One region of the Rossellomorea sp. LJF3 genome, then DNA from elsewhere that is predicted to be linked to it. Evidence: a T-box and tRNA genes for the amino acid it is inferred to sense, from the RefSeq annotation. Region 1 holds a T-box; the other holds one or more tRNA genes.
The links. A T-box is a leader RNA that pairs with one kind of tRNA and senses whether it is charged. The one in region 1 lies ahead of V8G47_RS08210 (valine--tRNA ligase), so its partner is inferred to be a tRNA-Val.
Positions count from the first base shown of each region.

Region 2: it has a tRNA-Val gene. The T-box ahead of V8G47_RS08210 (valine--tRNA ligase) is inferred to sense a tRNA for this amino acid. The anticodon was not compared.

Region 1 is NZ_JBANLY010000006.1:67,621-73,859, reverse strand. It holds gene ysxE (spore coat protein YsxE) at 84-1,112, shown strand; gene V8G47_RS08215 (hypothetical protein) at 1,148-1,336, opposite strand; T-box leader at 1,501-1,728, shown strand; gene V8G47_RS08210 (valine--tRNA ligase) at 1,781-4,432, shown strand; gene V8G47_RS08205 (bifunctional folylpolyglutamate synthase/dihydrofolate synthase) at 4,564-5,874, shown strand; gene V8G47_RS08200 (sensor domain-containing diguanylate cyclase) at 5,984-6,239, shown strand, end outside.
Region 2 is NZ_JBANLY010000008.1:149,001-155,239, reverse strand. It holds gene V8G47_RS10345 (DUF1850 domain-containing protein) at 1-278, shown strand, start outside; gene V8G47_RS10340 (TRAP transporter permease) at 265-2,250, shown strand; gene V8G47_RS20830 (WYL domain-containing protein) at 2,306-2,533, opposite strand; tRNA gene V8G47_RS10335 (tRNA-Val) at 2,684-2,755, shown strand; gene V8G47_RS10330 (hypothetical protein) at 2,886-3,059, opposite strand; gene V8G47_RS10325 (cold-shock protein) at 3,433-3,633, shown strand; gene V8G47_RS10320 (3-hydroxyacyl-CoA dehydrogenase) at 3,816-4,583, shown strand; gene V8G47_RS10315 (acyl-CoA dehydrogenase family protein) at 4,677-5,822, shown strand; gene V8G47_RS10310 (thiolase family protein) at 5,837-6,239, shown strand, end outside.

The DNA.
Region 1 (6,239 bases):
ATAGTGGAAATGACGGGGCTGACACCAAATTCATTGGGGTTGGTCCGTTTTTTTTAGAAAAGTAATCGTAGAAGGTGAGAGAAATGGCGCAAACGCTGGAGGGATTGAAGCCTGTCTTGCAACCTTATGGGGTCGAACCTCATTTTGTTGAAAGTTACGGAAGGATTTCGAAGGTATTTTCAAATAAAGGCACTCTGGCCGTCAAACAGCTTCCAGCCCAAAATGGAGTGGACTTCGTCCGGAATGTTCAAATGCTGTTTCAGCGGGGCTATAATCGGATCGTCCCGATTTATCCCACCATGGATGGCCGCTATGCTGTGTGGAATCAGGGGGATTTATACTACGTCATGCCGTGGATGATGAACCAGGAAAGAGAAGATCAGTTTGAAAAGCATCAGAAGATGTTCAGGGAATTGGCGAGGCTCCATACTCTTTCCTCCCACGAAGTGAAAATCGATAAGGAAGAGAGAGAGTCCCATTATGAGCAGCTCACGTCAAGATGGGATAAAGAGCAGGCGTTCCTGGATGAATATGTGGAAGCTTGTGAAAAGACCACCTACATGTCCCCTTTTCAATTTCATTATTGCATGTATTACAAAGATGCTTCACAAGCATTGAAGTTTTCCCGTAAAATGCTGGATGAATGGTATGAGGAGACGAAGGAGCTCGAAAAGGTAAGGACCGTGATCACTCACGGGAAGGTTTCGACGGAGCATTTTTTATTCGATGAAAGGGGCTTGGGGTATTTCCATAACTTTGAGAACTCCAAGATGGCGTCTCCTTTTCATGATCTGCTGCCGTTTTTATCGAGAACCTTGAAGACCTATCCTAAGTATTATGAGGAATGTATTGAATGGCTCACCACTTACTTTCAGCATTTTACCGTCCGGAATGAAGAGAGGCTCCTGTTCATGAGCTACCTGGCATATCCGAGCTCCGTGATTGCCGTGGTGGAAAAATACTTCCATACCCCGAAGGATAAGAGAAATGAACGGAAGTCCCTGAAGAAACTGCAACGTCACTACTGGCTCTTGAAGAATACTGAATACGTGGTCATGCGTCTCGATGAGATGGAAAAGCAGAAGAAAGAGCAGGCCGAACAGGCTGAATAAAAAAAGGACTGACGAATCCACTTTTCGTCAGTTCCTTAAATCCAATCAAAATATATGGCGAGGCCGATACCGATAAACAGGGTTAACAGAAGGACGTCAAACGTGGTCGGGAGCAGAATCGTGCGGATGCCTTGAAAGATGGTAAAGGGTATGATGAATTGCTTACATATTAATCGGGCGTTCCCCATCCATTTCTGTAACGTGTACTGGTTGATTTTTTTCATCATCATCCACTCACTTTCCTGGGTGTATTCACTACTTTATCTTATGAAACCCTGATGGAATGGTGCCTATGTATGGGCAAAATGAATATTTTTCAATGAAAATGCCAATAATGATTGACGAAAGTTTATCTTATCCTATACTATAATGAGTAAATAAATAATCATGAAAAGCAATGAACAGGAAGAGTACATTGATCCTTACGTTCAGAGAGGAAAATCGTTTGCTGAGAGATTTTCTACGATAAGACAATGGAAGGTCGCCTGAAGAGCTGTTTCTATGAAATGAGAGTAGTAGAAGCCGGTTAAAAGCCGTTATGATCGTCGAGAGTTCAGGAGTCTTCTTTCTCCTGAGAAAAAAGGTGGTACCGCGAATGGAATCCTTCGTCCTTTTCACAGGACGGGGGATTTTTTTATTTTTTTCAGAACGATATAGGAGGAAATCACATGGAAACTCAAGATCAACAATTATCAATGCCGACAAAATATGATCCGAATGCCATTGAACAGGGCCGGTACAAATGGTGGCTCGAAGGCAAATACTTCGAAGCGACAAACGATAAGGAAAAGGAACCTTACACCATCGTCATCCCTCCGCCGAACGTAACGGGGAAACTTCATCTGGGGCATGCCTGGGATACAGCATTACAGGACATCCTGACAAGAATGAAACGGATGCAGGGATACGATGTACTGTGGCTGCCGGGTATGGACCATGCCGGGATTGCCACACAGGCAAAAGTGGACGAAAAACTCCGCAGCCAGGGGATTTCACGCTATGACCTCGGTCGTGAGAAATTCGTGGAAGAAACGTGGAAATGGAAAGAAGAATATGCCGAGCACATCCGCCAGCAATGGGCGAAAGTCGGGCTGGGACTCGATTACAGCCGCGAGCGCTTCACACTTGACGAAGGCCTGTCCGATGCCGTTCAAAAGGTATTTATCGACCTGTATAACAAAGGTTTGATTTACCGCGGGGAATATATCATCAACTGGGATCCTGCGACAAAAACGGCACTATCCGATATCGAGGTTATTCATAAAGATGTACAGGGTGCATTCTATCATATGAGATATCCATTGGCAGACGGAAGCGGCCACATTGAAATTGCTACAACCCGACCTGAAACGATGCTTGGGGACACGGCGGTTGCCGTACACCCTGAAGATGACCGCTACAAGCACCTGATCGGGAAGAACGTCATCCTTCCAATCGTAGGACGTGAAATCCCGATCGTCGGTGACGATTATGTGGATATGGAATTCGGTTCCGGAGCGGTGAAAATCACACCTGCACATGACCCGAATGACTTTGAAATCGGGAACCGTCATAATCTTGAACGCATCCTTGTGATGAATGAAGATGGTACGATGAACGAGAAAGCTGATAAATATAACGGCATGGACCGTTTTGACTGCCGTAAGCAAATTGTGAAGGATCTTCAAGATGCTGGTGTATTGTTCAAGATTGAAGAGCATATGCATTCGGTGGGGCATTCGGAGCGTAGCGGGGCAGTGGTTGAACCTTATCTTTCTACTCAATGGTTCGTTAAGATGGATACATTGGCAGAAGAAGCGGTGAAACTGCAAGAAGGTGAAAACAAAATTAACTTTGTTCCTGATCGATTTGAAACATCTTACTTGCGTTGGATGGAAAACACACGTGATTGGTGTATTTCCCGTCAACTTTGGTGGGGTCATAGAATCCCTGCATGGTATCACAATGAAACTGGTGAGATTTACGTAGGGAAGGAAGCACCTGAAGACATTGAAAACTGGACACAGGAAGATGATGTGTTGGACACTTGGTTCAGCTCAGCACTATGGCCTTTCTCAACGATGGGCTGGCCGGATCTGAATGCAGAAGACTTTAAGCGTTACTACCCGACCAATACACTTGTAACAGGTTATGATATTATCGGATTCTGGGTATCACGTATGATTTTCCAAGGGTTAGAGTTTACTGGAGAAAGACCATTTAAAGATGTTCTTATTCATGGTTTGGTCCGGGATGCAGATGGGCGTAAAATGAGTAAATCACTTGGAAACGGTGTAGACCCGATGGATGTCATCGAAAAATACGGTTCTGACTCCCTTCGTTACTTCCTGACCACAGGAAGCTCACCGGGACAGGATCTGCGCTTCTCATTTGAAAAGGTTGAGTCGGTTTGGAACTTTGCCAATAAGATTTGGAACGCATCCCGATTTGCCCTGATGAACATGGATGGCATGACATACGACGAAATTGATTTATCAGGTGAGAAGTCTGTTGCGGATAAATGGATCCTCACCCGATTAAATGAAACGATTGAAACGGTGACGCGCCTGGCAGACCGTTATGAGTTCGGTGAAGTTGGACGCTTACTATACAACTTCATCTGGGATGATTTCTGTGACTGGTACATTGAAATGGCGAAGCTGCCTCTATATGGCGAAGACGAAGCGGCGAAAAAGACGACCCGTTCAATCCTGGCTTATGTTCTCGACAACACGATGAGACTACTGCACCCATTCATGCCGTTTATTACCGAGGAAATATGGCAGAACTTGCCGCATCAAGGCGAATCGATCACTGTAGCGGCTTGGCCGACGGTTGACGATAAGCTGACAGATCAAGGGGCAGCAGAAGAGATGAAGCTTCTGGTTGATATCATCCGTGCCGTACGGAATGTTCGTGCCGAGGTGAACACGCCGATGAGTAAACAAATCAACCTGATGCTGAAAGCTAAAGATGCACATACCCTGACGATCATCGAAAAGAATCAATCCTATATAGAGAAATTCTGTAATCCGGAAAAGCTTGAGATGGGAACGGATTTAGAAGCACCGGAAAAAGCGATGACGGCAGTCGTGACAGGCGTGGATCTGTACCTTCCATTAGAAGGACTGATCAATATCGAGGAAGAAATCGCACGTCTTCAAAAAGAACTGGATAAATGGACGAAGGAAGTATCCCGTGTCCAAGGCAAGCTTAACAATGAAAAGTTTGTAAGCAAAGCCCCTCAGAAGGTAGTCGACGAGGAAAAAGAGAAAGAGAAAGATTATTTAGAGAAACAAGCGACTGTAAAAGCGAGAATCGAAGAGCTTAAATCGGTTTAATGTTACTGAATAAATAGAAGGTAAGGAAGAGGGCTTTAAAATCGGGTCTGATTGGAAGGGGGGATCCCTTATCAACCAGACCCGATTGGGGCCCTTTTTCTAATGAAGCCTATGTGGGAGTGAAAAAATTGTTGAATTATGAACAAGCTGTCGCGTGGATCCACTCAAGACTAAGACTTGGAATCAAGCCGGGATTGATGCGGATGAATCACCTGTTGGAGGAACTCGGGAACCCTCATCAAAAGTTGAAAACCGTCCATATTGCCGGTACGAATGGAAAAGGGTCTACCGTTACCTATTTGAGGAATGTGTTACAGGAATCAGGATATACAGTCGGAACGTTTACCTCTCCTTATTTTGAACGCTTCAATGAACGCATCAGCATGAATGGAGATCCCGTGAGCGACAATGATTTAACGCTGCTTGTCGAAAAGATTAAGCCTATCGCAGAAAAGATGGAACAATCGGAATGGGGTGCGCCCTCGGAATTTGAAGTCATCACGGCCATGAGCTTTTATTATTTTGCAGAGTTGCAACCCGTCAACCTCGTCCTTTATGAGGTTGGGCTCGGGGGAAGACTGGATTCGACGAATGTCATCATTCCCATGGTCTCAGTGATCACGAGCATCGGAATGGATCATATGCAGTTTCTTGGGAACAGATTGGAAGATATCGCATTTGAGAAAGCGGGGATCATCAAGCACAGTGTACCTGTCATTTCAGGGGTCCATCAACCTGAAGCAAGGAGCGTAATCAAAGAAACAGCCATTGAAAAGGAAAGTGAGCTATTTCAACTTGGACAGGATTTTACTGCCGAGCGTGTCGCCTTATTGGATAAGGGGGAAAAATTCGAGTATAATTCTCCCTTGCAGCATGACGAGTTCGATCTTTCCATGATCGGAACCCATCAAATCAATAATGCAGCCCTTGCCATCAAAGTCGTCGAGCTCCTTGTGAAAAATCAGGGGATGAAAGTAGATCAGGAGCACATCAAGACAGGATTAAAGAAAGCATCATGGCCAGGGAGGATGGAGGCATTATCCGATACACGTGAGATTTACATTGACGGTGCCCATAATCCGGAAGGGGTGGATGCCCTTGTGAAGACGATCAAGGAACGATTCCTTCATAAAAAAGTGACCGTCCTGTTCTCGGCACTTCACGATAAAGAGTTAAGGCCGATGATCGCTCAATTGGAAGAAGCCGTAGATGACATCGGATTCACGACCTTTGATTTTCCGAGAGTGGCATCGGTTGAAGAACTTTACAAAGCTTCCTCACACCCAAATAAGGAAGGCGTCCATGATTGGAAGAAGTATCTTGAAGAGAAAATCGCCGTGATGGAAGACGATGAAGTCCTGCTCATAACAGGCTCCTTGTACTTTTTATCGGAAGTGAAACCATATTTACTTCCTCTATTGGAAAATTACAGAAAAAAGTAAGTGACTTTATTCGGGTGCTTTGATAAAATATTCTTAAACTTGTGACTATTTAACTAGTATAGTATGATCAGACTATATTAAATTCATTGAAAACCTATGGGGGATAGATATGACGTTACCATTGAAGAGAAAGCTGTACATATTGCTCGCATGGCTTGCGGTTGTACCGGCTGGTTTATATTTTACATATCAATACTATCCTCCTGAGAATATTGCAGGTAATGAGCTAGAGTTTATAACATTGGTGGCATTTGCCACTTTTATCCCTCTTATGCCGATCGTCATCAACGGTGCGACCATCTTCTTCATCCAGTGGGTGACTCTCGTCGGTTTCATCAAGTATGGTCTATTTATTGAAATCGTAC
Region 2 (6,239 bases), on a different contig from region 1:
ATGAAGATACTGCCATTGGGATGCCGGCCAATGCAGAGGGAAATGAAACCTTTGAAGTGACGAAGGAAGGCAAATATTTAATTTCTAATATGGACAAAGTGTTCCCATTCATTGATATCCGGATCGGACAGGTCGTCGCCAATCACCGCCTTGTGATGGACGGAAAGGAATATCCTTTAGCCGACTATTTTGATAAAGGCTCCGTCGTACGGGTTCAATTAAGGAAACAATCACTTTATGATCAGTGGAAAGGAGTGACTGTAGTTGGAAAAAGATAAAGAATTTGAATCATTGACTGCAGAACAACAACAAGAGTTACTTGAGAAATATGATCCCGAATCATCTACAAGGAAATTTCATCATGGGATATTCAAATGGATCATATTCTTCGGATTATTGGCATTTTCATTATTTCAATTAGTAGCATCCATCTTTCAATTCATCCCTAGGCAGTTATTGTTATCCGTTCACTTAGGGTTCGCTCTTTCTTTAGTGTTTCTCTTATTCCCAGCCCGGAAGAAGAATCTGAAGAAGGATAAGATCGCCTGGTATGACGTTGTTCTCTCAGTCATCTCGATTGGGATCGGTGCTTATTGGCCGATCATGCAGGATGATATCGTCAGCCGGGTGGGATTAATGACCTCCCTTGATTTCTATGTCGGTTTCGCTGCTATGATCCTAGTACTTGAAGCAACCCGTCGTGCAGTAGGGTTGCCGATTACAATCATTGCTTCTGCCTTCATCCTGTATATGTATTATGGCAGATTGATGCCTGGATTCCTCGCCCACAGAGGATATGACTGGGACGATATCGTTAAAACGATGTTCTTTACAAGTGAAGGGATCCTTGGTACGCCCCTATATGTATCAGCCACCTTCATCTTCCTGTTCCTGTTGTTCGGGGCGTTCCTGGTGAAAACCGGCGTCGGACAATATTTTAATGATTTGGCAGTATCCATTGCCGGGAAACGTGTCGGAGGTCCCGCAAAGGTTGCGATCTTCTCCAGTGCCCTTCAAGGGACGATCAGTGGAAGCTCCGTAGCAAACGTCGTGACTTCGGGTTCCTTCACGATCCCTATGATGAAGAAGCTTGGGTACCGCAAAGAGTTTGCCGGTGGGGTAGAGGCTGCTGCGTCGACAGGTGGTCAGCTGATGCCTCCAATCATGGGAGCTGCCGCTTTCCTGATGGTCGAGTTTATCGGAGGGATTTCGTACTGGGATATTGCGAAAGCTGCCTCGATTCCTGCCGTCCTTTATTTTACCGGGATTTGGATCATGACGCACTTTGAAGCGAAGCGTATCGGTCTTCGTGGATTATCAGATGAAGAAATGCCCAACCGTAAAGAAGTATTCAAGAAGATTTATCTGCTGCTTCCGATACTGGCAGTCATCATTCTGTTGGTAAGCGGGATGAGTGTCATGCGTGCTGCACTGTGGTCGATTGTTGCCACTGTCGTCATCAGTGCCATACGAAAAGATACAAGGATCGGTTTCAAGGATGCTGTGGATGCCCTTGTTGACGGTGCCAGAACTGCCTTGTCTGTAGCCGTGGCGACAGCTGCCGCCGGTATGATCGTCGGTGTTGTAACGAAGACGGGGTTAGGATTGACCCTTGCAAATGGATTGGTGGACCTGGCTGCAGATCTGACCAATACAACAGAAGGCAAGCTGATCCTTACATTGATATTTACAATGATCGCTTCGATCGTTCTCGGCATGGGTTCTCCGACAACGGCGAACTATGTCATTACATCCACCATCGCTGCTCCTGCGATTATTCTATTAGGGGCACCTGAGCTGGCGGCTCATTTATTCGTGTTTTATTTCGGGATCATTGCCGATATCACGCCTCCTGTGGCGCTGGCTGCATTCGCCGCGGCCGGGGTATCGGGAGGGGAACCGATTAGGACGGGGGTCAATTCCGCTAAATTGGCCATCGCCGCCTTTATCATCCCTTATATGTTCGTCCTGTCGCCTGAATTGTTAATGATCGATACGACCATTCCTAGATTACTTTGGGTCGTCTTCACGGCCGTAACGGGAATGATGGCGATCGGGGCAGGTATGATCGGGTATTGGTACCGACGAGTATTCGTCATAGAACGTCTCCTTTGCGTAGCAGCCGGATTGTTACTGATTTATCCTGAGGGAATGTCGGATATTATTGGTCTAGTTTTATTCGGTATCATGCTTGCATTGCAATTCTTTATTAAGAGAGAAGATAAAACACCAACAAGAGCAACGGCATAACACAATAAGAGGCTGTTACCCCATTCTTGGGCTAACAGCCTCTTATTTGTTGTAATCAAAGTCTTGATATTGTCCGGCCAGCATGAAAAAGGATAGGAGATGCAGCTAAGATGTCATGAATCCTGAAGTTGCGAATATCTCTCCTGAAATAGCAATAGGCAGTAATATAATCCTTTTCAACTTTTTTCACCAGTATTCTCCTTTTCGAACATTTCAGCTCCGAAGTCATGTATATGATTTCAATGGGACATCGATCCATTAACGACCGCTCTAATATCCTCATGATAGGAAGCCCCTCTCAGTTGAATGTATTGACATTATATGCGAACAAATGTTCTTTTATACATGAAGTCTAGAATAGGGGCATTTTATGAGAAAAATCCATTGACATTTTTCTCGAATTTATTATAATAGAATATGTACCTTACATCGCGACTTGTTAGCTCAGTGGGAGAGCACTTCCTTGACAGGGAAGGGGTCGTGGGTTCGAATCCCTCACAGGTCATACATAGAAAAAAGGGTGCATCGTATAAGATGCACCCTTTTTTTGACGTTAAAAGATTGAATTGAAAAAGGACTCTGCTGAATTCGGGTAAGAGTCCTTGTCAAAATCATATTAATAATGATGATAGTATTTAGTTCACTTCTAATTCTTCTTCAAAATAAAATGTGCCTGGATGTTCCTTTACGATATAAGAATATCGCTTCATGTTTTTAACGTATTGCCATTTTAATATCGTCACTGTTTCTCCTGTTTCCTTGATCGTAACCATAGAACCATTACTGAACCGATTTTTTGTGGATTTCATTGGGCACTCCCTTTCATATTTAATCATTATACCACAGTTTACCCTCCGTTTTAGAGTCCCATGAGTGATAAACTTGATAAAACGATCACGTTCCACCAAAAGGACCAGAAGGAAGAAGAAAGGAAACGCATTCATGTTAAAAAGTGGAATTCACTTTCTGCCGAAGCGGTTATAAGATGCCGAAGTCAAATTATGTCAGAGGTCTGACTTTAAAAACTTCCGCCACAGGAACTTGCTTATTTGTTTCATTACTGTTATTCTATAGAAGAATTATTTTTGTCCGGTATACATGGGAAGAACAAGATTTGGTTTTCACCTGATATCGCAAGAATAGTAATATATTGTGTGTAACGCACTTTAGGAGGCAACAAACATGGAAAATGGTAAAGTAAAATGGTTTAACGCAGAAAAAGGTTTCGGATTCATCGAAGTAGAAGGTGGAGACGACGTATTCGTACACTTCTCAGCGATTCAAGGTGAAGGTTTCAAATCTCTTGACGAAGGTCAAGAAGTATCTTTCGACGTTGAACAAGGTGCTCGTGGACCACAAGCAGCTAACGTACGTAAAGCATAATCTAACTTTACACATCCAAAAACAGACTCATTCGTGAGTCTGTTTTTTTTATGGATTCATGCTTGCATGTAATGTATGGCCTGCTTTTCTTGTAAATAGACGGAATTTTTAAAACTTTATATCTTTTTCCTGCTTCCAACGCTAAAATAAAACTATAAGCATGCAGATTGGAGGGAATATAAGTGGAGATAAAAGATTCTGTTGCCATCATCACGGGGGGAGCATCCGGGCTGGGAGAAGCCACGGCAAGAAAAATCATGGAAGAAGGGGGAAAGGTTTATATCCTTGACCTCAATGGGGAGAGAAGCTCAATATTAAAAAAAGAGTATGGGGATTCCATGCGTTATTATAAAACAGATGTAACGAATGAAGAAAGTGTAAAAGAGGCCCTTGAGAGAGCCATGGAAGATTTCGGGGGATACAATACAGTTGTGAATTGTGCAGGCATTGCACCGCCTGGAAAAGTGGTGGGGAGAAAAGGAGTCCATTCCCTTGAGCAATTTTCCAAAGTAATTGAAGTGAATTTGATCGGTACGTTCAATGTCATTCGGCTCACTGCAGAAAAGATGATGCAAAATTTACCGAATGAGCATGGAGAAAAAGGTGTGATCGTGAATACTGCGTCTGTTGCCGCATTTGACGGCCAAGTCGGTCAGGCTGCATATAGTGCATCAAAAGGAGGAGTTGTAGGAATGACTCTGCCGATTGCCAGGGAACTTGCAAGGGACGGCATCAGGGTCATGACGATTGCACCAGGATTATTTCATACACCTATGTTTGACACTCTTCCAGAAGAGGCAAGACAATCCCTTGGAAGCACGGTTCCTTTCCCTAAAAGACTTGGTTATCCATCTGAATATGCTCAGTTGGTGAAAAGCATACTTGAAAACCCGATGTTGAATGGAGAGACGATACGGCTGGACGGAGCCATCAGGATGCAGCCTAAATAACCAGGGAAGGCAGTGGAGTGAGTGCAGATTCATTCATTTTTCAAATGAAAGCGCTATCCCAATATACACCAACACGAAATGAGGGAGAGACGTATGAAACATCCTTATTTAACCGAAGAACACAGTATATTTCGTCTGGCTCTGAGGAAATTTCTACAAAAGGAAGCTTATCCTTATTATGAGGAGTGGGAGAATAACCGGATGGTTCCCAGATCATTTTGGGAGAAGATGGGGGAACAAGGGTTTCTTTGCCCTGACATTGAAGAGGAATATGGGGGAAGCGGGGTCGATTGGGGCTTTTCGGTCATCATTAATGAAGAATTGGAAAGAGTGGGTTCAGGTTTGATTGGAATAGGGCTTCATAATGATATCGTAGTCCCCTATATATCAGAATACGGGACAACACAACAGAAAAAGAAGTGGCTTCCTTTATGTGCGAGCGGAAAGATGATCACAGCCATTGCGATGACAGAGCCTGGCACGGGTTCTGATTTAGCGGCCATCAAAACGACAGCTCTTTCAGATGGAGATCATTATATTGTAAATGGACAAAAGACTTTTATTACAAATGGTATTCATGGTGATTTAGTGATTGTCGCTGTTAAAACGGATCCCCACAGTAAACCGCCTCATAAAGGTGTCAGCCTGTTGGCGGTTGAAAGGGATACTCCGGGGTTTTCCAGGGGGAGGAAGCTGGATAAAATTGGATTGCACTGTCAAGATACAGCCGAACTCATTTTTGAAGATTGTAAGGTACCGAAAGAAAATCTGATCGGAGAGGAAGGCAGTGGCTTTCACTATTTGATGAATAAGCTGCAGCAGGAACGTCTTATCGTGGCGATTGCAGCCCAAACGGCTTCAGAAGAAATGTTTTCCCTTACGATGGAATACGTGAAGAGCCGTCAGGCCTTTGGGAGACCAGTCAGTCAATTTCAGAATACCCAATTCAAAATGGCAGAAATGGCCACTGATATAGAAATGGGCAGAGCTTTTTTGGATGGATTGATAGCCGAGCATATGCATGGGTTGGACGTCGTGACAAAGGTATCCATGGCCAAATATAAGCTGACAGAAATGGCTCGTCACATTGCCACAGAATGCATGCAGCTTCACGGTGGATATGGCTATATGGAAGAATATCCGATCGCCAGGCGATATCGGGATATACCGGTTGCAAGCATTTATGCTGGAACAAATGAAATCATGAAAGTGATCATTGCAAAGAATCTGGGGTTATAGAAAGGGAGAGTGGGATGAGAGAAGTTGTCATTGTTGAAGGGATCCGTTCTGCGGTTGGAAGGAGAAAAGGATCGTTAATGGGGATGAGACCTGACGATTTGGCAGGTGAGATACTTAAAGGATTGGTAGAAAAGTCGGGGATTGATCCGGATTGTATTGAGGATGTCATCCTTGGGTGTGTCACTCAGTCTGGAGAACAGGCAGGGGATATTGCCAGGGTGGCTGCGCTAATAGCGGGTTTTCCGATTGAAGTGCCCGGCACCACCATTGACCGTCAGTGCGGATCGAGTCAGCAGGCCGTGCATTTTGCTTCACAAGCCATCCTTTCCGGGGATATGGATGTCGTCATTGCAGGTGGGGTAGAGAACATGACAAGAACGCCGATCGGATCAAATTATCAAGGAGCAGGTTTTAGTG